2 regions of the Streptomyces sp. NPDC049597 genome follow, and region 2 is predicted to be linked to the other one. Evidence: riboswitches for the same ligand, from Rfam matches in the RefSeq annotation. Region 2 holds a riboswitch; the other holds the start of a gene.
The links. Region 2 has a riboswitch for glycine ahead of gcvP (aminomethyl-transferring glycine dehydrogenase). Riboswitches for the same ligand answer to the same signal wherever they lie in the genome.
Positions count from the first base shown of each region.

Region 1: it holds a riboswitch for glycine, as region 2 does, so the genes downstream of both, gcvT (glycine cleavage system aminomethyltransferase GcvT) here and gcvP (aminomethyl-transferring glycine dehydrogenase) in region 2, are expected to answer to the same signal.

Region 1 is NZ_JBFAOY010000030.1:1,327-11,715, reverse strand. Features, by position in the region: gene AB0K02_RS27390 (oligopeptide/dipeptide ABC transporter ATP-binding protein) at 1-655, opposite strand, end outside; gene AB0K02_RS27385 (ABC transporter ATP-binding protein) at 652-1,650, opposite strand; gene AB0K02_RS27380 (ABC transporter permease) at 1,657-2,610, opposite strand; gene AB0K02_RS27375 (ABC transporter permease) at 2,621-3,625, opposite strand; gene AB0K02_RS27370 (ABC transporter substrate-binding protein) at 3,710-5,377, opposite strand; gene AB0K02_RS27365 (enhanced serine sensitivity protein SseB C-terminal domain-containing protein) at 5,566-6,354, opposite strand; gene AB0K02_RS27360 (enhanced serine sensitivity protein SseB) at 6,473-7,222, opposite strand; gene AB0K02_RS27355 (AAA family ATPase) at 7,483-8,154, opposite strand; glycine riboswitch at 8,302-8,399, shown strand; gene gcvT (glycine cleavage system aminomethyltransferase GcvT) at 8,546-9,661, shown strand; gene gcvH (glycine cleavage system protein GcvH) at 9,720-10,094, shown strand; gene glyA (serine hydroxymethyltransferase) at 10,118-10,389, shown strand, end outside.
Region 2 is NZ_JBFAOY010000027.1:7,516-17,904, forward strand. Features, by position in the region: gene AB0K02_RS26125 (MerR family transcriptional regulator) at 1-136, shown strand, start outside; gene AB0K02_RS26130 (bifunctional nuclease family protein) at 190-663, shown strand; gene AB0K02_RS26135 (MerR family transcriptional regulator) at 900-1,445, shown strand; gene AB0K02_RS26140 (DNA polymerase IV) at 1,534-3,153, shown strand; gene AB0K02_RS26145 (PRC-barrel domain-containing protein) at 3,395-3,787, opposite strand; glycine riboswitch at 3,889-3,986, shown strand; gene gcvP (aminomethyl-transferring glycine dehydrogenase) at 4,168-7,053, shown strand; gene AB0K02_RS26155 (DUF5999 family protein) at 7,125-7,331, opposite strand; gene AB0K02_RS26160 (hypothetical protein) at 7,632-8,222, opposite strand; gene AB0K02_RS26165 (glutamate-cysteine ligase family protein) at 8,713-10,224, shown strand; gene AB0K02_RS26170 (substrate-binding domain-containing protein) at 10,237-10,389, opposite strand, start outside.

The DNA of each region.
Region 1 (10,389 bases), on a different contig from region 2:
CGACGGCGAGGTCGTGGGCGATGACGAGGTACGTCAGCCCGAGCGACTCCTGCAGCTCCTCCAGGAGGTTGATGACCTGAGCCTGGATGGAGACGTCCAGCGCGGACACCGGCTCGTCGCAGATGATCAGGTCCGGTTCGAGGACGAGCGCGCGCGCGATGCCGATGCGCTGGCGCTGCCCGCCGGAGAACTCGTGCGGGTAACGGGACAGCGCGTTCGCCGGGAGACCGACCTTGGCCAGGATCTCCTTGATCTTCTCGCGGCGCTCCTTCTGGTCCTTGCCGATCCCGTGCGCGGCCATGCCCTCGCTCAGGATCGACTCGATGTTCTGCCGCGGGTTGAGGCTGCCGAGCGGGTCCTGGAAGACCATCTGCAGCCGGCGGCGGAAGCCGCGCATCTCCTCGTTCGGCAGCTTCGCCAGATCCGTGCCGTCGAAGACGACCTCGCCGCCGGTGATGTCCACCAGCCGCAGGACCGCCCTGCCCAGAGTCGTCTTGCCGCAGCCCGACTCGCCCACAAGGCCGTACGTCTGCCCCGCCTCGACCTTGAGCGAGACACCGTCGACGGCGTACACATGGCCCACGGTGCGGTCGAAGAAGATGCCCTTCCTGACCGGGAAATGGACCTTCACATCGTCGAGTTCGAGCAAGCTCATGCCGAGACCTCCGCCTTGGGCTTGGGAAGGACCGGGTTGACGCAGCGCACCTGGTGGCCGGCCGCGCGTGGTTCGGTCAGTTCTGGTGTGCCGGTCAGGCACTCCATCGTGTAGAAGTCGCAACGGGGTGCGAAGGCACAGCCGTCGGCCCAGGCGATCTTGTCGTTGATGGATCCGCGGATCGGGTTGAGCGGCTCGCCGCGCGGCGCGTCGAGCCGCGGGATGGAGCCGAGCAGACCGTGTGCGTACGGGTGGGTGGGGTGCGCGAACAGCTCGCGGCGGCCCGCCGACTCCACCGCCCGGCCCGCGTACAGCACATTGACCTGGTCGCACAGGCCGGCGACGACACCCAGGTCGTGGGTGATCATCAGCAGGGCGGTGCCCTCCTGGTCGACCAGTTCCTTGAGCAGTTCGAGGATCTGGGCCTGGATGGTCACGTCCAGCGCGGTCGTCGGCTCGTCGGCGATGAGCAGCCGGGGCGCACAGGCCACCGCCATGGCGATGAGCGCGCGCTGGCGCATGCCTCCGGAGAGCTGGTGCGGGTACTCCTTCAGCCGCCGGTTCGGATCGGGGATGCCGACCCTGTCCAGCAGGTGGGCGGCCTCCTTGCGGGCGGCCTCCCCCTTCAGTCCGCGGTGGCGCCGGAGGATCTCGGTGACCTGGACGCCGATGGGGACGACCGGGTTCAGCGAGGACAGCGGGTCCTGGAAGATCATGGCGAGCCGGCTGCCGCGCATGTCCCGCAGCTTGCGCGGGCTCATGGTGAGCAGGTTCTCGCCGTCGAAGTCGGCACGTCCGCCGATCTTCACGCCCTTGGCCGGCAGCAGACCCATCAGGGCGAGCGAGGTCACGGACTTGCCGCAGCCCGACTCGCCGACCAGTCCCACCACCTGGCCCTGGTCGACGTCGAAGGAGACGCCGTCGACCGCCGTGGACTCCTTGCGGCCGCGGCCGCCGAAGGTGACGCTGAGTTCGTCAACAGTAAGCAGTGGCATGGGACTTCAGCCTCGCAGCTTCGGGTCGAGGGCTTCGCGCATGGCCTCGCCGAGCAGGGTGAAGCCAAGGGCGGTGATGATGATGCCGACCGCCGGATAGACCGCCATCATCGGCTCGTTGTCGAAGAACCGCTGTGCCTGCGAGAGCATGACGCCCCACTCCGGGATCGCCGGGTCGGGGTTGCCGAGGCCCAGGTAGGACAGGGCGGCCGCCTCGATGATCGCGGTGGCGAGGCTGAGCGTCGCCTGGACGATGACCGGACTCAGCGAGTTCGGCAGGATCTGGGTGAGAACGATCCGCTTCCGGCGTACGCCGAGCGCCTTCGCCGCCAGCACGTAGTCGGCGCCGCCCTGGGCGAGCATCGAACCGCGCAGCAGACGGGCGAAGACGGGGATCTGGACGACACCCACGGCGATCATCACGGTCGTCAGGGACTGACCCATCACCGCGGCGATGGACACCGCGAGCAGCAGCGACGGCAGCGACAGCATGATGTCGGTGATGCGCATGATCACCGTGTCGAGCCGCTGGCCGGACCTGCCGCCGAGAGTGGCGGCGGCGCCGGACACCACACCCACGACGGCGCCGACGACCAGTCCGATGAGCATCGAGACGACGCCGACGAGCAGGGTCTGGCGTGCTCCGACGAGCATCCGGGAGAACATGTCGCGGCCGAGGTGGTCCAGGCCGAACCAGTTCTCGCCGCGCATGCCGACGAATTTGCCCTGGTTGGTCAGGACTTCGTCACGCCAGGTCTGTGCCGTGGGGGCGTGCGGGGCGATCCACGGGCCGACGACCGCCAGGACGACGAACGCGGCGATGATGACCACGCCGATGACGGCCATCTTGCTGGACTTCAGGCGCCGCATCGCCTCGCGCCACAGACTGGCGCCCGAGGTCACCTCGGTCTGCTGCATCAACTCGGCGAGCCGGTCGATCCTGTCTGCCTTCTTGGTCATGGTCGTCACGTCAGTGCACCCGCACTCTCGGGTCGATGATGCTGTACGCGAGGTCGACCAGCAGGTTGATGAGGACGTACACCATCGCGATGAAGAGGATGAACCCGACCAGCACCGGGTAGTCCCGGGCGTCGATCGAGGTGCGGATGAAGGAGCCGATGCCGCCGAAGGAGAACACCGACTCGGTCAGCACCGCACCCGACAGCAGGCTGCCGGTCAGCAGACCGACGGCGGTGACCACCGGCAGCATCGCGTTGCGCAGGACGTGCCGGCCGCGCACGACGCGCTTGTCCAGACCCTTGGACTCGGCGGTGCGGATGTAGTCCTCGCCGAGGACCTCGAGAACGCTGGCGCGGGTCATGCGCACGATGACCGCGAGCGGGATGGAGGCGAGCGCCACAGCGGGGAGGACCAGGTGCATGATCGCGTCCCAGCTGGCGTCCAGTTCACCGGTCAGCAGGCCGTCCAGAACCGCGAATCCGGTGACGTCCGTGGCGTCGAGACCCGTCGACAGCCGCCCGTAGCTCGGGAAGATGCCCAGCTCGACGGCGAAGATGCCCTTGAGGAGCAGGGCGAGGAAGAACACCGGGATACAGATGCCGATCAGCGACCCGGAGACGGAGGCGACGTCGAGCCAGCCTCCGCGGCGCTTGGCGGCCAGGTAGCCGAGCGGGATGCCGACGGCCACCGCGATGAGGATCGCGGCGACGCTGAGTTCCACCGTGGCCGGGAAGCGCAGGGTGAATTCCTCCCACACCGGCTGGCCGGTCTGGGTGGAGGTGCCGAGGTCCAGTTCGAAAATGCGCTTGAGGAAGCGCCAGTACTGGACATGGACAGGCTCGTCCAGTCCCAGCGCCCGGTTGATGCGTGCCACTTCGGCTTCGGTCGCCCGCTCGCCCAGGATCGCTGAGGCGGGTCCGCCGGGCAGCCGGTTCAGCCAGAGGAAGAGGAGAACCGACAGGCCGAGCAGGGTGGGAATGAGCTGTAGCAGTCGTCGTATGACAAGTCGCAGCACCCCGCATGCCCCTTTCTAACGTGCGTCGATGCGGGTCCGCCCGGCCACCTGGAGCAGTGGCCGGGCGGACCCGCTGGTGTGCGATTACTTGAAGGAGGTCTCGGCGAAGTTCTCCTGCGTCAGCGGGGAGACGTTCGGCGGGTTGACGTTCTTGCCGAAGGCGATGGCCGGCGGGGAGGACGAGATCGGGATGCCCGGGACGTACTCCATGATGGCCTCGTTGGCCTTCTTGTACGCCTCGGTGCGGCCGGCGGGGTCGGTCACCTTCGAGGCGGCGTTGACCGCGTCGAAGACCTTCTTGTCCTTGAAGCCCCACTGCTTGTCGGGCCCGGCGAACCAGGTGCCGATGAAGTTGTAGCCGTCGTTGAAGTCACCGGTCCAGCCGAGCATGTGCAGGGCGCAGGAGCCCGCCTCGGTGGCGTCCAGGTAGTCCGGGGCCCACTTCATGGCCTTCGGGGTGACGGTGACGCCGGCCTTCTCCAGGTCGGCCTTCATCAGCTCGAACATGTCCTGCGGAGCGGGCATGTACGGGCGGGTGACCTCGGTCGGGTAGCAGAACTCGATCTTGAGGTTCTCCTCGCCCGCCTTCTTGAGGAGCTCCTTGGCCTTGTTGGTGTCGAACGGGTAGGTCTTCACCTTGTCCGAGAAGCCGGCGACCGTGTCGGGCATGAACTGGGACGCGGCCTTGCCGCCCTCGGGCAGCTGGGTCTTGACCAGGTGCTCGCGGTCGATGGCGTGCGTGAGGGCCTGGCGGACCTCGGGCTTCTTCAGCGCCGGGTTCTTCGACTGCGTCATGCCGACGTAGAAGATGTTGAAGACGTCACGGGTCGGGACCTGGTAGCCCTCGCCCTCGAGGGTCTTCACATCGGCCGGGGCGACGAGGTCGTAGCCGTTGATGTCACCGGCCTGGAGGGCCTGGCGACGGCCGTCCTCGGTGTCGATGGTACGGAAGACCAGGTTCTTGATCTTGGCCTTCTCGCCCCAGTAGTCGTCGAAGCGCTCGAGGGAGACTTCCTTGTTGCCCTTGTTCCACTTCACGATCTTGTACGGGCCGGTGCCGGCGACCGTGCCGGCCTCCTGGCTGTACTTGGGGTACGTGATCGCGTCGCCCTTGGCGGTCGCGTCCTGCTTCGCGTACTCCTTGATCGCCTTCGGCGAGTGGATCGCCAGGGCCTGGAGGGAGAAGCCGCCGGGCAGGTTGGCGGAGGGCTCGTTCACCTCGATGACGGCGGTGTTCTCGTCCTTGGCGGTGCAGGACTTGTAGTTCGCCTTCGGGGCCTCGGGGTCCTCGTTCTTGGCGAACCCGCCCATGATGGTCTGCCAGTAGTAGGAGACCGCGCTGGACTGGTACGTGCCCTTCCAGTTGAACCAGTGGTCGTAGTTCGCGCACACGGCGGCGGCGTTGAACGCCTCGCCGTCGTGGAACTTCACGTTCTTCCTCAGGTTGAACGTCCACACGGTGCCGGCCGGGTTGCTGGACCACGTCTCCGCGAGCCCGCCGACGAGCTTGCTGCCACCGGACTCGTGCTCGAGCAGCGCCTCGAAGGCCTGGCGCGTGACGCGGAAGGTCTCACCGTCGCTCGCGAGAGCGGGGTCCAGAGAACCAGGGTCACCGGCGCCGGCGAAGACGAAGGTGTCCTTCGCCGCCTTGCCGCCGTCCTTGTCCCGCTCGCTGGCGCAACCTGTCGCGATCAAGCCGACGGCAACCGCCGCCGTGATCGCCCGGACAGGCCCGGACTTGAATATTCGCATGGGTCCACCCCTGGTTCACCATGTGGAGTCTTGACCGGCCGAACACTACAGACGGGAGACACCTGGGAGAACGGTCCGGATAACGGTGATACCTAGTCGAGACCCGGACACTCAACAAACCCGCCGGATACGGGACATCCCCACGCGGGAGACGAATTTCCCTGGGAACCGGGAGAGTTCGGCAGCGGTCAGCGAGCGCCGACCGGCGGGTATCCGTAACCGCCACCGGCCGGCTGGGCGCCGCCGTGCGCCTCGCGGTCGTAGAAGGGCCGGGCGTTCGCCCGCATCCACATCGTCACCGGGTCGTACTCGTCCGACAGCGCGACCGTGGAGACCGGCAGCCCGTCCGGGACCGCGCCGATCGACTGCTGCATCATCGCCCGTGCCGCGTCGACCGCCTGGGGTCCGGTGTCGTACAGATCGAGCCCGATGGCGAGGTACGCGGCGCCGACGGACGGCTGCACCCAGGCGCGGCGCAGCGAGCGCACGGCCGGCGTGCGGTGCGCGTTCTGTGTGAGCAGCGCGTAGAACTGGGGGATCTCGACGGCCGGGTCCGACAGTCGCAGCGGGCCCGCGGGCATCCGGTCGAGTCCGGTGGCGATGCGGCGCAGGTCCAGCCACGGGATGCCGACGCCGCCGCCCGACGCGTGCGGGTTGAGCCAGATGCCCCAGCGCTCGGGGTACAGGGCACGGGCGATGTCCCGGCCGGTGACGACCTCGTGCGCGCGGCTCCAGCCGGAGACGGCGAGCTCCTGCGCGGAGGTGACGCACGGCGCGTAGCCGACGCCGTCGACCTCCATGTTCCCGTACTGGGCGTCGGGGGAGCCGGGCTGTCCGTGCCACAGCAGCATCAAGATCCGGCCACCGGGGTCGGCGAGGGCGTGCAGCAGTGCCTCGTACGCGTCGTAGCGCCCGGGAGTCACCTGGCGCAGCATGTGCTCGACCTGCCCGGTCGCCGCGGTGCCTGACGCGCTCACCTGGATTCCGCCCCTCTTCGATCCGTACCCGTGCCCGAGTGGTCCGTCCCTGTGTCAGGGGACCTCCGGCCAGGTCATCAAACCAGCTTAAGCGGCCGTCCTGGCGCCGGCTTGACTTCTACGCGTGATGTCGTTGGTAGAAGGGGCGGACACGCTCCAGCATCCAGTCGCCCACCGGGTCCTGCGCGACATCCAGCAGGACGATGTTCACCGGCCAGGGGACCGGGACGCGGGCGAGCGCGCGGCCGAGCGCGTCCATGGGCGCGTTGCGGTCGGCGCCCTCCCAGGAGGAGAGCTGGACGCCCACGAAGAGGGCCGGCGCCTCGCCCTCGACGGAGGCGAGCACCCGGCGGGCGGTGAGCACGACGCCGGCGGCCTCGAACTCGCCGGCCGCGGCGGCGAGGAAGTCGACGGGCTCCTCCTGCCAGTGCGGCTCGAAGAGCCGCACCCTCCCGCCGGACCCGGGACCGTCGAGCGGCGTGCGCCCCGCGCGGCACAACTCGGCGACGGCGGGCGGCGGAAGGGGAGCTCCGACGGCGCCGCCCGGGTTCACGGCGATGCCGAGCTGCGGGGGCAGGCCACGGGCGAACTCACGGGCGGGGGCGACGGTGAACGACATGTGGGAGCCCACGACGGCGAGGAACTGCTGCTCGGAGCTGAAGACGGGGACGTAGGCGGCGCCCTCGATCTCCATGGTGGGCAGGTCGAGACCGACGCTGTCGGGGCCGCCCCCGTTGGGCAGGGGGACCCAGAGGCTGCTGCGGCCGAGCACCTCGACGAGGCGGGCTCCGGCGGAGGGACTGCCGACGGAGGCGGCGAGGGCCTCCTCCAGCTCGTTCCCGGGCCAGCCGCTGTAGGGCATCTCCATGCGCTCGTCTCTTCCTCCCCGGGGCACGCACCCCGGCCGTGCGTGTTCGCGGCGTCGACGATAATCCAGCGCCGCCCGGGCGTGCGGCGCGGGGCCCGGGCGAAGCCCCGACGAGGCGTCTCTCGCCGAGCCGGCCCGGCGAGAGACTCGGTGAGGCGGGCCGCGCGGCGCGGGGGCCCGGGGCGGAGCCCGCCGAGAGCGCCGCGCACCGGACCGGACCGGCGAGTCGCGGGGCAGAGCCCCGCACCCGCACCCCGGCGTCAGTCCGCCGTGAAGCCGAGGACGCGCAGCCTTCCCGCCGCTTCCCGGTCCAGCAGGACCGCCGCCGCGCAGCCCCGCGGCAGACGGCCCGACTCCGCGTCGGCGATCAGGCGGCCCACCGCCCGGCGGTGGCGGGCGAAGGCGTACCCCGACACTCCGCGGCCCCGCTCGCGCTGGCCCTCCCGCGCCACCCGCGGCGGTACGTCCAGCAGGACGAGATGCAGCGACGTCCCGCGCCGCCGCGCCTCCCGCGCCAGCCAGCGCCGCACCCACGCCTGCGTACCGCAGTCGTGCACGACGACGCTCTCGCCCGAGCGCAGGGCTCGCCACAGACCCGCGTAGTGCGCGAGGCGCACGAGGGGCCGGTAGACGGCGTACGGCAGGAAGCGGGGCATGCGCGCGTCCCACCGGTCACGGGTGTCCTGGGAGTCGATCCCGCGCCCGGTCACCGCGCGCTTCATCAGCGTCGTCTTGCCGCTGCCGGGCAGTCCCGAGACGACCACCACGTCACCGGCAGCGAACACCAGGGCGCGCGGACTGCGGCCCGCACGGGCCCGCAGGTCGCGCAGGACGGGCGCGGGCGCCCCGAGCAGACCACCGACGGAGGCGCCCTGCTGGACGGGCATCCCCGCGGCTGTGGCGGCGTATGCGCCGGACCGCTGCAACATCATCACGCTCCCCCAAGTCGGGTCACCCCACCCTTGCCCATGAAGTGTAAAGAATTGGTAATACAGGACAACCGACTTTGCCTCGGTCCGCGCGCCCCACTCCCGCCGCAGGCATGCAATGATGTGCGCGCCAACTGCATACCGGCCGCTTGAATCCGCGCGGGAGAGTCCCTGCCACCTGGTGTGGCGGGCGCCGAAGGAGCAAGTTCCTCCCTTGAATCTCTCAGGCCCCGTACCGCGTGCGATGAGGCAGATCTGAAAAGCGAGCCGTCCGGACGGCTCCACCCAAGGTGCAAGCCACGACCATCCAAACGCGGGGTCGCGGCGAACCTCTCAGGTTCCGATGACAGATGGGGAGGATTGTCCTCGCAGCCATGCCCTGGGAGCCATACCTATGAGCAACGCCCCCCGTCGTACAGCCCTCGATGCCCTGCATCGTTCTCTGGGCGCGACCATGACAGACTTCGCCGGCTGGGACATGCCCCTGCGTTACGCCAGCGAGCGCGACGAGCACAACGCCGTCCGCACGACGGCCGGCCTCTTCGACCTCTCGCACATGGGCGAGATCACCGTCACGGGCCCGCAGGCCGTCGCCCTGCTGGACTACGCGCTCGTCGGCAACATCGGCACGGTGGCTCCCGGCCGTGCCCGCTACACGATGATCTGCCGCGAGGACGGCGGCATCCTCGACGACCTGATCGTCTACCGCCTCGGCGAAACCGAGTACATGGTCGTCGCCAACGCGGGCAACGCCCAGACCGTCCTCGACGCGCTCACCGAGCGTGCGGCCGGTTTCGACGCGCAGGTGCGCGACGACCGTGACGCCTACGCGCTGATCGCGGTCCAGGGCCCGCAGTCCCCCGGCATCCTCGCCTCGCTCACCGACGCCGACCTCGACGGTCTGAAGTACTACGCGGGCCTGCCCGGCACCGTCGCGGGCGTCCCCGCCCTGATCGCCCGTACGGGCTACACCGGCGAGGACGGCTTCGAGCTGTTCGTCGAGCCGCAGTACGCCGAGAAGCTGTGGCAGGCCCTGACCGAGGCGGGCGCCCCGGCCGGGCTCGTCCCCTGCGGCCTGTCCTGCCGCGACACGCTGCGCCTGGAGGCGGGCATGCCGCTGTACGGGCACGAGCTGACCACGGCTCTCACCCCGTTCGACGCGGGCCTCGGCCGGGTCGTGAAGTTCGAGAAGGACGGCGACTTCGTCGGCCGCGCGGCGCTCACGGCGGCCGCCGAGCGTGCCGAGACGGCGCCGCCGCGCAAGCTCGTCGGCCTGATCGCCGAGGGCCGCCGGGTCCCGCGCGCCGGCATGGACGTGGTCGCCGACGGCAAGGTCGTCGGCACGGTCACCTCGGGCGCGCCGAGCCCGACCCTCGGCAAGCCGATCGCCATGGCGTACGTGGACGCCGCCCACGCCGCGCCGGGCACGCCGGGCGTCGGCGTCGACATCCGCGGCACGCACGAGCCGTACGAGGTCGTGGCGCTGCCGTTCTACAAGCGTCAGAAGTGATCGCCCGCACCCTCTCTTCGTTCACCACCACTCCCCCGCGTACAGGAGAATTCAGGTCATGAGCAACCCCCAGCAGCTGCGCTACAGCAAGGAGCACGAGTGGCTGTCGGCCGCCGAGGACGGCGTGTCGACGGTCGGCATCACGGAGCACGCGGCCAACGCGCTCGGCGACGTGGTGTACGTCCAGCTTCCCGAGGTGGGTGACACGGTGACCGCGGGCGAGACCTGCGGCGAGCTGGAGTCCACCAAGTCGGTCAGCGACCTGTACTCGCCGGTCAGCGGTGAGGTCACCGAGACCAACGAGGACGTCGTCAACGACCCGTCGCTGGTGAACTCGGCGCCCTTCGAGGGCGGTTGGCTCTTCAAGGTGCGCGTGGGCGAGGAGCCGAAGGACCTGCTCTCCGCCGACGAGTACACCGATTTCGCGGGCTGACCCCAGACCTTAGGGACCGAGTGATGTCGCTTCTCAACACCCCTCTTCACGAGCTGGACCCGGATGTCGCCGCCGCTGTCGACGCCGAGCTCCACCGCCAGCAGTCCACCCTGGAAATGATCGCGTCGGAGAACTTCGCCCCGGTCGCGGTCATGGAGGCCCAGGGCTCCGTCCTCACCAACAAGTACGCCGAGGGCTACCCCGGCCGCCGCTACTACGGCGGCTGCGAGCACGTCGACGTGGTCGAGCAGATCGCGATCGACCGCATCAAGGAGCTGTTCGGCGCCGAGCACGC
Region 2 (10,389 bases):
CGTCGCACCGCTGCGCAGACACCGTAATCCGCAGACGAGAGCGCATGCGGAGGCCACCACGAGAGAGCTGGCCGCGCTGTCCGTGAGACTGCACGCTGCCCTGGTCCAGAGCGCTCTCGGAGTGCGGCTCCACTGATCTTGGCCCAGCCCGACTACCCAAACCTCGTCCGCACGTCCTAGGGTTGCTGTGTGAACGAGCTCGACGTTGTGGGTGTCCGGGTCGAAATGCCCTCGAACCAACCGATCGTGCTCCTGCGTGAAGTGGGAGGCGATCGGTACCTCCCCATCTGGATCGGACCGGGGGAGGCGACCGCGATCGCCTTCGCGCAGCAGGGGATGGCCCCCGCCAGACCCTTGACGCACGACCTGTTCAAGGACGTCCTCGATGCGGTGGGCCAGGAGCTCACCGAGGTCCGCATCACCGACCTGCGCGAGGGCGTGTTCTACGCGGAACTGGTCTTCGCCAGCGGTGTCGAGGTGAGCGCCAGGCCGTCCGACGCCATAGCGCTCGCCCTGCGCACGGGGACCCCGATCTACGGCAGTGACGGTGTGCTCGACGACGCGGGGATCGCCATCCCGGACGAGCAGGAGGACGAGGTGGAGAAGTTCCGCGAGTTCCTCGACCAGATCTCGCCCGAGGACTTCGGTTCCAGCAGCCAGTGAGGCCGTCACGGGCGGTGAGCACCCGACCGTACGGCATCGGCGCATTCGAGTAGCCTTTCCCCGGATCGGGGCACGAGAAACCACTCTCAGGGTGATTATCACTCGGCGTGCCGAGTGTGGCGATCGTTGACGCACCCCTGGTGACTCCCTACCTTCGAGGTGGCAGGTCAAGGACGGAGGTCGGCGTGAGAAGCAGCGGCGACAGTACGGCTGGGGGCGGCCCCGGAATCAGTCCGGTGGAAGGCGGGCCGTATCCGCTGCACGACAGCGCGGCCGATCCCTCGGCGGACACCATCGGATACCGCGGACCGACCGCGTGCGCGGCGGCGGGGATCACCTATCGGCAGCTCGACTACTGGGCGCGTACGGGCCTGGTGGAGCCGAGCGTGCGGCCGGCGTACGGATCCGGCACCCAGCGGCTCTACAGCTTCCGGGACGTGGTCGTCCTCAAGATCGTGAAGCGGTTCCTGGACACCGGCGTCGCGCTGCAGAACATCCGCGCCGCCGTCCAGCATCTGCGTGCCCGGGGCTTTCGCGACCTCGAGCGGATGACGCTGATGAGCGACGGGGCGACGGTGTACGAGTGCTCGTCGCCCGACGAGGTCGTCGACCTGCTCCAGGGCGGTCAGGGCGTCTTCGGGATCGCGGTGGGCGTCGTGTGGCGGGACGTCGAGACGGCCCTGTCGCAGTTGCACGGAGAACGCGTCGACACGGGCGAGACCCTGATCGGCAACAACCCCGCCGACGAGCTGGCGAGGCGCAGGCGCGACCGCGCGGGGTGATGCGGCGGTCCGGCGGACCGGGACGGACAGGCGTCGTCGCGCTGCTCGTGCGGCGACGTTGTCAGTGGCGTAGGGCAGCATCGATGGTGTGAGATCCGCGCCGACGATCCTGCATCTGGACATGGATGCCTTCTACGCCGCCGCCGAGCAGGCGGCGAAGCCTTCGTTGCGCGGGAAGGCCGTGGTGGTCGGGGGGCTGGGGCCGCGCGGAGTGGTCGCCACCGCGTCGTACGAGGCGAGGCGTTTCGGCGTGCACTCGGCGATGCCGATGGCGCAGGCCAGACGGCTCGCACCGAACGCGGCGTACCTCGTGCCCCGATTCACCCTCTACCGCTCGGTCAGCGAGCAGGTCATGGAGCTGCTGGGGCGGCTGTCGCCGCTCATGGAGCCGCTCAGCCTGGACGAGGCCTTCGTCGACCTGGAGGCCGGCGGTGCCGCCGACGACTCGGCCTCGGCCCGTGCGACGGGAGAGCGGCTGCGGGCCGACATCCGGGCGGTGACGGGGCTGACCGCGTCCGTCGGCCTGGCCGGCTCCAAGATGCTGGCCAAGATCGCCTCCGAGCAGGCGAAGCCGGACGGACTCGTCCTCATAGAGCCCGGCTCCGAAAGAGAGCTGCTCGGGCCCCTGTCCGTGCGGACACTGCCCGGCGTCGGTCCCGCCACGGGCGAACATCTCCGACGGGCGGGGATGACCACGGTCGCCGACCTCGCGGAGGCGGGCGAGGACGAGCTCGTACGCCTGCTGGGCAGGGCACACGGCACCGCGCTGTTCCGGATGGCGCTCGGGCACGACGACCGGCCCGTGGTCGCCGAGCGGGACGCGAAGTCGGTGTCGGTGGAGGACACCTTCGACGTGGACCTGCACGACCGGGTGCGGGTGCGGATCGAGGTGGAGCGGCTCGCCGAGCGCTGTGTGCAGCGGCTGCGGGCGGGCAGGCACTCCGGCCGGACGATCGTCCTCAAGGTCCGGCGCTACGACTTCTCCACGCTCACGCGCTCGGAGACGCTCAGGGGGCCGACCGACGACCCGGCCGTGGTGCGCGAGGCCGCAGGCCGCCTGCTGGAGTCCGTGGACACCACGGGCGGCGTCCGGCTGCTCGGGGTCGGGGTCACGGGGCTGGCCGACTACACGCAGGAGGACCTTTTCGCGCAGGCCGCGGCCGAGGAGGCCGCGGCCTCGGCCGCGTCGTCGGGCGAGGCCGGTGAGCCGCCGGAAGGGGCCGAGCGCGAGGAGGCGCCGGTGGAGCCCGGGCCGGCCGGGCCCTCCGCTCGGCACTGGTCCGCAGGGCAGGACGTCCGGCATGCCGTGTACGGGGCGGGCTGGGTGCAGGGCAGTGGCGTGGGGCGCGTGACCGTGCGCTTCGAGGAGCCGGGGTCGCCGCCGGGCCGGGTGCGCACGTTCCGTGTGGACGACGAGGACCTCCAGCCGTCGGACCCGCTGCCGCTGGTACCGGCGGTCTCTTCGCGGACCGAGGCGTCGGGGGAGGAGACGGCTGCCCCGGGGGAGCCGGAGGCGGTCGCCTCGGGGGAGGCGGGGGCCGAGGGGCCCGGAAGAGACGCGGCCGATTCGGGTGGGGCGGGCGGTGGGCCCCTTCACGTGATCGCTCGGCCGGGGCCTGAGGCACCGGGTGAGCCTTCCCCGGGACCGGCGGAGGGGAGCGCGTCAGGTCGGGGCGGCGACGAGCACCCGGTCGCGCCGAGCGCGTGACGGCCGGGGAGCTCCGCGGATCGCGGGGCTCCCCGGGAGCGGAGGGCACTCACCGGGCAGGGCGGTGCGGGCGCTCGCGTAGGAGTGCCATGGCTCGCGGGCTGCCCGGCGGGGGGCTGAGGGGGCTTCGGGAGGTACCGGTGCCGGTGCTCCTGACGGGTCACGGCGGCACGGCGTCGATGCGGGATGTCGCGGCTCGTGGCAGGCCCGGAGAGGGCGCAGGTGGGAGGGGAGGCGGCGTTCAGTCCTCCTGGCCCGTGACCTTGCCGAAGGAGCGGTCACCGGCGGACGGGGCAGGCGTCGGAGGAGCGGAGAGGTCGAGTCCGTAGTGGTGGTAGAGCTGAAGCTCCTGCTCCGGGGAGAGATGGCGGCCGACACCGAAGTCGGGTGCGTCCTTGATCAGGGCGCGCTCGTAGGGGACGTGGAGTGCGTTGTCGACGACTTCGCTCGGCTCCAGGGGCACGAAGGCGTCCCGGCTGAACAGTCCCGTGCGTACGGCGGCCCACTCGGGCTCGCCCGTGGCGTCGTCCAGGTAGACCTCGTCGACGGTGCCGATCTTGTGGCCGTCGCGGTCGAACGCCTTACGGCCTATGAGGCTGCGCGGATCGATATCGGTCTGCACGGTCCCTCCAATGGGTCGCACTGCTCTACAGTCACTACAAAAGTGCACATCTCGGGTGACGGCCACTTGAAGGTTCGTCATAGGAACGCGCTGGTACCCTGGCAATCGGCTGTTGACCCTGTGCGGGAGAGTCCACCGGTGATCCCACCGGCGGCGCCGAAGGAGCAAATCCTCCCCGGAATCTCTCAGGCCCCTGTACCGCACGGACGAGGTCACTCTGGAAAGCAGGGCGGGCGTCGGACGGCATCCGCTCTCACCGACGGTGAAAGCCGGCGCGTCGAGCCATGGCGCCCGGTGAAGCTCTCAGGTTCGAGATGACAGAGGGGGAGGCCGTCCGGGCATCCGCGCCGCGGTGCCCCTCGCAGGTCGCATAAGACCAGGAGGCCTCCCACATGACCACCAACCGCATTCCGCTCTCCCAGCTGGAGCGAGGCACACCCTTCGAGCAGCGACACATCGGCCCCGACGCCGCTGCCCAGGCGAAGATGCTCGCGCAGGTGGGGTACGGATCGCTCGACGAGCTGACCGCCGCGGCGGTGCCGGATGTGATCAAGAGCGCCGAGGCGCTGAACCTCCCCGACGCCCGCACCGAGGCCGACGTCCTCGCCGAGCTGCGTTCGCTCGCCGACCGCAACCAGGTGCTCGCGCCCATGATCGGCCTCGGCTACTACGGCACCTTCACGCCGCCGGTCATCCTGCGCAACGTCATGGAGAACCCGGCCTGGTACACCGCCTACACGCCCTACCAGCCGGAGATCTCCCAGGGACGGCTCGAGGCCCTCCTGAACTTCCAGACCGTCGTCGCCGACCTCACCGGCCTGCCCACCTCCGGCGCCTCCCTGCTGGACGAGGGCACCGCGGCCGCCGAGGCCATGTCGCTCGCCCGCCGGGTCGGCAAGGTCAAGAACGGCGTCTTCCTCGTCGACGCCGACGTCCTGCCGCAGACCATCGCCGTGATCGAGACCCGCGCCGAGCCCACCGGCGTCGAGGTCGTCACCGCCGACCTCAGCGAGGGCATCCCCGCCGAGATCGCCGAGCGCGGCGTCTTCGGCGTGCTGCTCCAGTACCCGGGCGCCTCCGGTGCCGTACGGGACCTGAAGCCGGTCATCGAGCAGGCGCACGGGATCGGCGCGATCGTCACCGTCGCCGCCGACCTGCTGGCGCTCACCCTGCTGACCTCGCCCGGCGCGCTCGGCGCGGACATCGCCGTCGGCACGACCCAGCGCTTCGGCGTCCCGATGGGCTTCGGCGGCCCGCACGCGGGCTACATGGCGGTGCGCGACACGTTCGCCCGCAGCCTGCCCGGGCGCCTCGTCGGCGTCTCCGTGGACGCGGACGGCAACAAGGCCTACCGGCTCGCGCTCCAGACCCGTGAGCAGCACATCCGCCGTGAGAAGGCCACCAGCAACATCTGCACCGCTCAGGTGCTGCTCGCCGTCATGGCGGGCATGTACGCCGTCTACCACGGCCCCGACGGTCTGCGCGCCATCGCGGAGCGCACCCACCGCTACGCCACCGTCCTGGCCGACGGGCTGCGGGCCGGCGGCGTCGAGGTCGTGCACGGCACCTTCTTCGACACGCTCACGCTGCGCGTGCCCGGCAAGGCCGCCGACGTCGTCGCGGCCGCGCGTGAGGGCGGCGTCAACCTGCACCTCGTGGACGCCGACCACGTCTCCGTCGCCTGTGACGAGACCACCGGCCGTGACCAGCTGACGGCCGTGTGGTCCGCCTTCGGGGTCCAGGGCGACGTCGAGGCGCTGGACGCGGCGAGCACCGACGGCCTGCCGGCCGCGCTGCTGCGCTCCGACGCCTACCTGACCCACCCGGTCTTCCACCAGCACCGCTCCGAGACCGCGATGCTGCGCTACCTGCGCAGGCTCGCCGACCGCGACTACGCGCTGGACCGCGGCATGATCCCGCTCGGCTCCTGCACGATGAAGCTGAACGCGACGACGGAGATGGAGCCGGTCACCTGGCCGGAGTTCGGCCAGATCCACCCCTTCGCGCCCGTCGAGCAGGCCGAGGGCTACCTGACGCTCATCCACGAGCTGGAGGAGCGTCTCGCCGAGGTCACCGGCTACGACAAGGTCTCGATCCAGCCCAACGCCGGGTCCCAGGGCGAGCTGGCCGGTCTGCTCGCCGTGCGCGCGTACCACCGCGCCAACGGCGACGAGCAGCGCACCGTGTGCCTGATCCCGTCCTCCGCGCACGGCACCAACGCCGCCAGCGCCGTGATGGCCGGCATGAAGGTCGTCGTCGTGAAGACCGCCGACGACGGCGAGGTGGACGTCGAGGACCTGCGCGCCAAGATCGAGCAGTACCGCGACCAGCTCTCCGTGCTGATGATCACCTACCCGTCGACGCACGGCGTGTTCGAGGAGCACGTGGCCGACATCTGCGCCCAGGTGCACGACGCGGGTGGCCAGGTCTACGTGGACGGCGCCAACCTCAACGCACTGGTCGGCCTCGCCAAGCCGGGCAGGTTCGGCGGCGACGTCTCGCACCTGAACCTGCACAAGACCTTCTGCATCCCGCACGGCGGCGGTGGTCCGGGCGTCGGCCCGGTCGGCGTGCGGGCGCACCTCGCGCCGTACCTGCCGAACCACCCGCTGCAGCCGTCCGCGGGCCCCGAGACCGGCGTCGGCCCGATCTCGGCCGCCCCGTGGGGCTCGGCGGGCATCCTGCCCATCTCCTGGGCCTACGTCCGTCTGATGGGCGGCGAGGGTCTCAAGCGGGCCACGCAGGTGGCCGTTCTCGCGGCGAACTACATCGCCAGGCGCCTGGAGCCGCACTACCCGGTGCTGTACACGGGCCCCGCGGGTCTGGTCGCCCACGAGTGCATCGTGGACCTGCGGCCGCTGTCCAAGGCGACCGGTGTGAGCGTCGACGACATCGCCAAGCGTCTGATCGACTACGGCTTCCACGCGCCGACCATGTCGTTCCCGGTGGCCGGCACGCTGATGATCGAGCCGACGGAGAGCGAGGACCTGGCCGAGCTCGACCGCTTCTGCGACACGATGATCGCGATCCGTGCCGAGATCGAGAAGGTGGCGTCGGGCCAGTGGCCCGCGGACGACAACCCGCTGTGCAACGCCCCGCACACCGCGGCGGCGCTCGGTGGCGAGTGGAACCACGCCTACAGCCGTGACGAGGCGGTCTTCCCGGCGGGTGTGAGCGCTGCGGACAAGTACTGGCCGCCGGTCCGCCGTATCGACGGCGCATTCGGCGACCGCAACCTGGTCTGCTCCTGCCCGCCGCTGGACGAGTACGACAACTGACGTCCCGCGCACATGGATCGGGGCCGGTACGGAGGACTCTCCGGCCGGCCCCTGTTCGTGTCGGTGACCGGCTAGGCGGCCGTCATCACCTGGCCGGTCTCACTCGGCCGGTGCGGGGCGATGATCTGCCCGTCGGGCAGCAGTTCGCCGGTGTCCTCGAAGAGGAGCACACCGTTGCACAGGAGGCTCCAGCCCTGCTCCGGGTGGTGCGCCACCAGGCGTGCCGCCTCCCGGTCGGCTGAGTCGGGCGTGGGGCAGGCTGGCTTGTGCTGGCACATGGATGGGTTCTTTCGCTGCGATGTGGTGAATGTCCTGCGGCTCGATGAGCTGTTCATGGCCGCCCCCGTATCTGTCGGTCGGTCCCAGTGTTCCCCCACGGGCGTCGTTCCGCAGGGATTTCACAGCAGCTCTTCCTACTGATTCATGACGCATCACCCGCGCGAGCGGTTCAGCACAACCCGCCTGTCCTTTCGGGTGGTTCGCAGTGACCCGGCAGGGCTAGTCCGGCCGGGCCATGCGCTGCTCAGCAGTACGCCCCGCGACCGGCCGGTCGCGGGGCGTACGGGAGGCGTGCCGGGTCAGGCGGCCGGTGAGTCGAGCAGGGGCTGCGGTGTCAGCCGCAGGGTCAGCACGGGCAGTAGATCGGCGACCTGGTGCGGCCGGTGAGCCGCGATGCCGGGCGGGGCCGGTGCCAGCGGCACCAGAACGTCGGTCGGCTGAGGAGTGCCGGCGGACGCGTCGGCCTTGATGTCGCGGTGCAGCCAGAGCGTGAGCATGTACAGCTCCGGTACGGACAGCAGCCGCGGCTGGAAAGGTCCTCCCATCGCCTCTGCCTGGCGCAGCGCACGTTCCGTGGAACCGAGATAGGGCCCCTCGAAGAAGTGGGAGAAGGCCCAGCCGTTCGGCGTCAGCCTGGTGTCCGCCGCGGCGACCGCGCGATCGCCGTTGCGGATCAGGAAACGCCAGCCGGTGAGCCGGGTGTACGGGGCCCCGGCGGTCGGGACGACACGGTCCAGGACGTGGACCGGAAGCGGCAGTTCGGGGCTCAGAGGTCCCTGGACGGACCGCAGAGCGGGGGTCGGCGCCTCACGGACGGCCGTGGGGGAACCGAGTGCTGCGAGAACGCTGCGCAGGGCGGGCGCGGGGGCCGGGGGAACATGCAGCGGCATGATGGGTCGCCTCTCACTCAAGAGACACGGTGATGCGGGGAGATGCAGACGGCACTGTCGGCGTACGGGCCGCGCGGGGCCGGAAAGACCACCTGGCGCCGAATCCCGGCCCATCCGCAGAGTTTATACGACCCGTGTTCATTGATTGTTTCCGCTAGCCGTCGCGAAGATTTTTCGCAAGGTGAATACCGGACCGTCCGGGCGTGGGTTTCCGGCGTGTTCTCCGGGGAGCGGGGACGTGGCCTGCGGTTTCCTTCGCGGCGTGGTAGGCCGAATCCGTACGGTGTTTCTGCCCCGGCCCGGATCCGGAAAGTGACCGTCGCAACACACCGCGGGAAGTGCCCGGTGAATGTGCCCCGTGCGTACCTGCTCCAGCCTATCCGGAGCGGACCTGCCGCGCGGGCGTTACGGATCAAAGAGTCTGGGCATTATCGTCCGTGACGCGAGCGGCCCACGCTGCGTGGCTGCCCACTCGAGGAGGGACGCTTCGATGGGGGAGAAGATCGTGGCAGGCGGGTTCGACCTGTCCGATCGTCAACGGTACCGGCGCAAGCTCCAGCAGTGCCTCGCGGGACTGGGGCGGCTGCTGGCGGAGAAGAGGTTCGACCGGCCCAGGAATCTCATGGGGCTGGAGATAGAGCTGAATCTCGCGGATGCGGACGGGGTGCCGAGGATGATGAATGCGGAAGTACTCTCCCGCATCTCGAGTCCTGATTTCCAGACCGAACTGGGAATGTTCAATCTGGAAGTGAACATCGTCCCGCACCGGCTGGACGGGCACGTTTTCGATCAGTTGGCAGAGGAGTTGCGGACCGGTCTGGGATATGCCGACCGCAGGGCCGCTGAAGTGGGCTCCGGGCTGGTGATGATCGGAATTCTGCCCACCTTGCGGCAGCAGGATCTCATCTCCGCCAATCTCTCCGACGTCGACCGCTACACCCTGCTCAACGATCAGATCGTCGCCGCACGGGGCGAGGAGTTCACGCTCGACATCGAGGGCGTCGAGAGGCTGACCTGCACCTCGTCGTCGATAGCCCCGGAATCGGCCTGCACGTCGGTCCAGCTGCACCTGCAGGTGACACCCGCCCGGTTCGCCGATGTGTGGAACGCGGCGCAGGCTGTCGCGGCCGTCCAGGTCGCCGTCGGCGCCAACTCGCCCTTCCTGTTCGGCAGGGAGCTGTGGCGCGAGTCGCGGCCGCCGCTGTTCCAGCAGGCCACCGACACCCGTCCGCCCGAACTCCAGGCGCAGGGAGTGCGGCCGCGCACGTGGTTCGGCGAGCGCTGGGTGAACTCCGCGTACGACCTCTTCGAGGAGAACCTGCGCTATTTCCCCGCGTTGCTGCCGATCTGCGACGACGAGGACCCCCTGCGGGTGCTCGACGACGGCGGGGTCCCCCGTCTCCAGGAGCTCGTCCTGCACAACGGCACCGTGTACCGGTGGAACAGGCCGGTGTACGCCGTCGTCGACGGCGTGCCGCACCTGCGTGTGGAGAACCGCGTCCTGCCCGCCGGCCCCACCGTCGCCGACGTCGTCGCGAACGCGGCCTTCTACTACGGACTGGTGCGGGCACTGGCCGAGGAGACGCGGCCCGTGTGGACCCGGCTGCCCTTCGCGGCCGCCCATGAGAACTTCGAGGCCGCCTGCCGGCACGGCATCGACGCCGAACTGCTGTGGCCGCGCCCCGGCCGCGGCGGAGGCGTCACCCGCGTGCCCGTCACCAAGCTCGTGCGCGACGAACTGCTCCCGCTCGCCGCGGCCGGTCTCGACGCGTGGAACATCGAGCCCGCCGACCGCGACCGGTACCTCGGCATCATCGAGGAACGGTGCAGGCGGCGCACGAACGGCGCCTCGTGGCAGGCGGACACCTTCCACCGGGCACTGGAGGCCGGACTCGAACGGGACGCGGCGCTCGCGGCGACCACGCGCCGCTACTGCGAGCTGATGCGCGCGGGGGAGCCGGTGCACACCTGGCCGGTGGGATTCCCCGGCGCGGGCTCGTGAGCCTGCCCGGCGTCAGTCGGCCGTGCCGTCCTTCTGCGCCACTGCCATGATCGCCTTGAGGATCACCGCCGTGATGTCCGCGGGGTCGCTGACCTCGTAGCCCATGCCGCCCGTCGCCCTGGCGATCTCGTCCAGCTCCTGCAGGTCCGCCTCCGCGCCGATGGC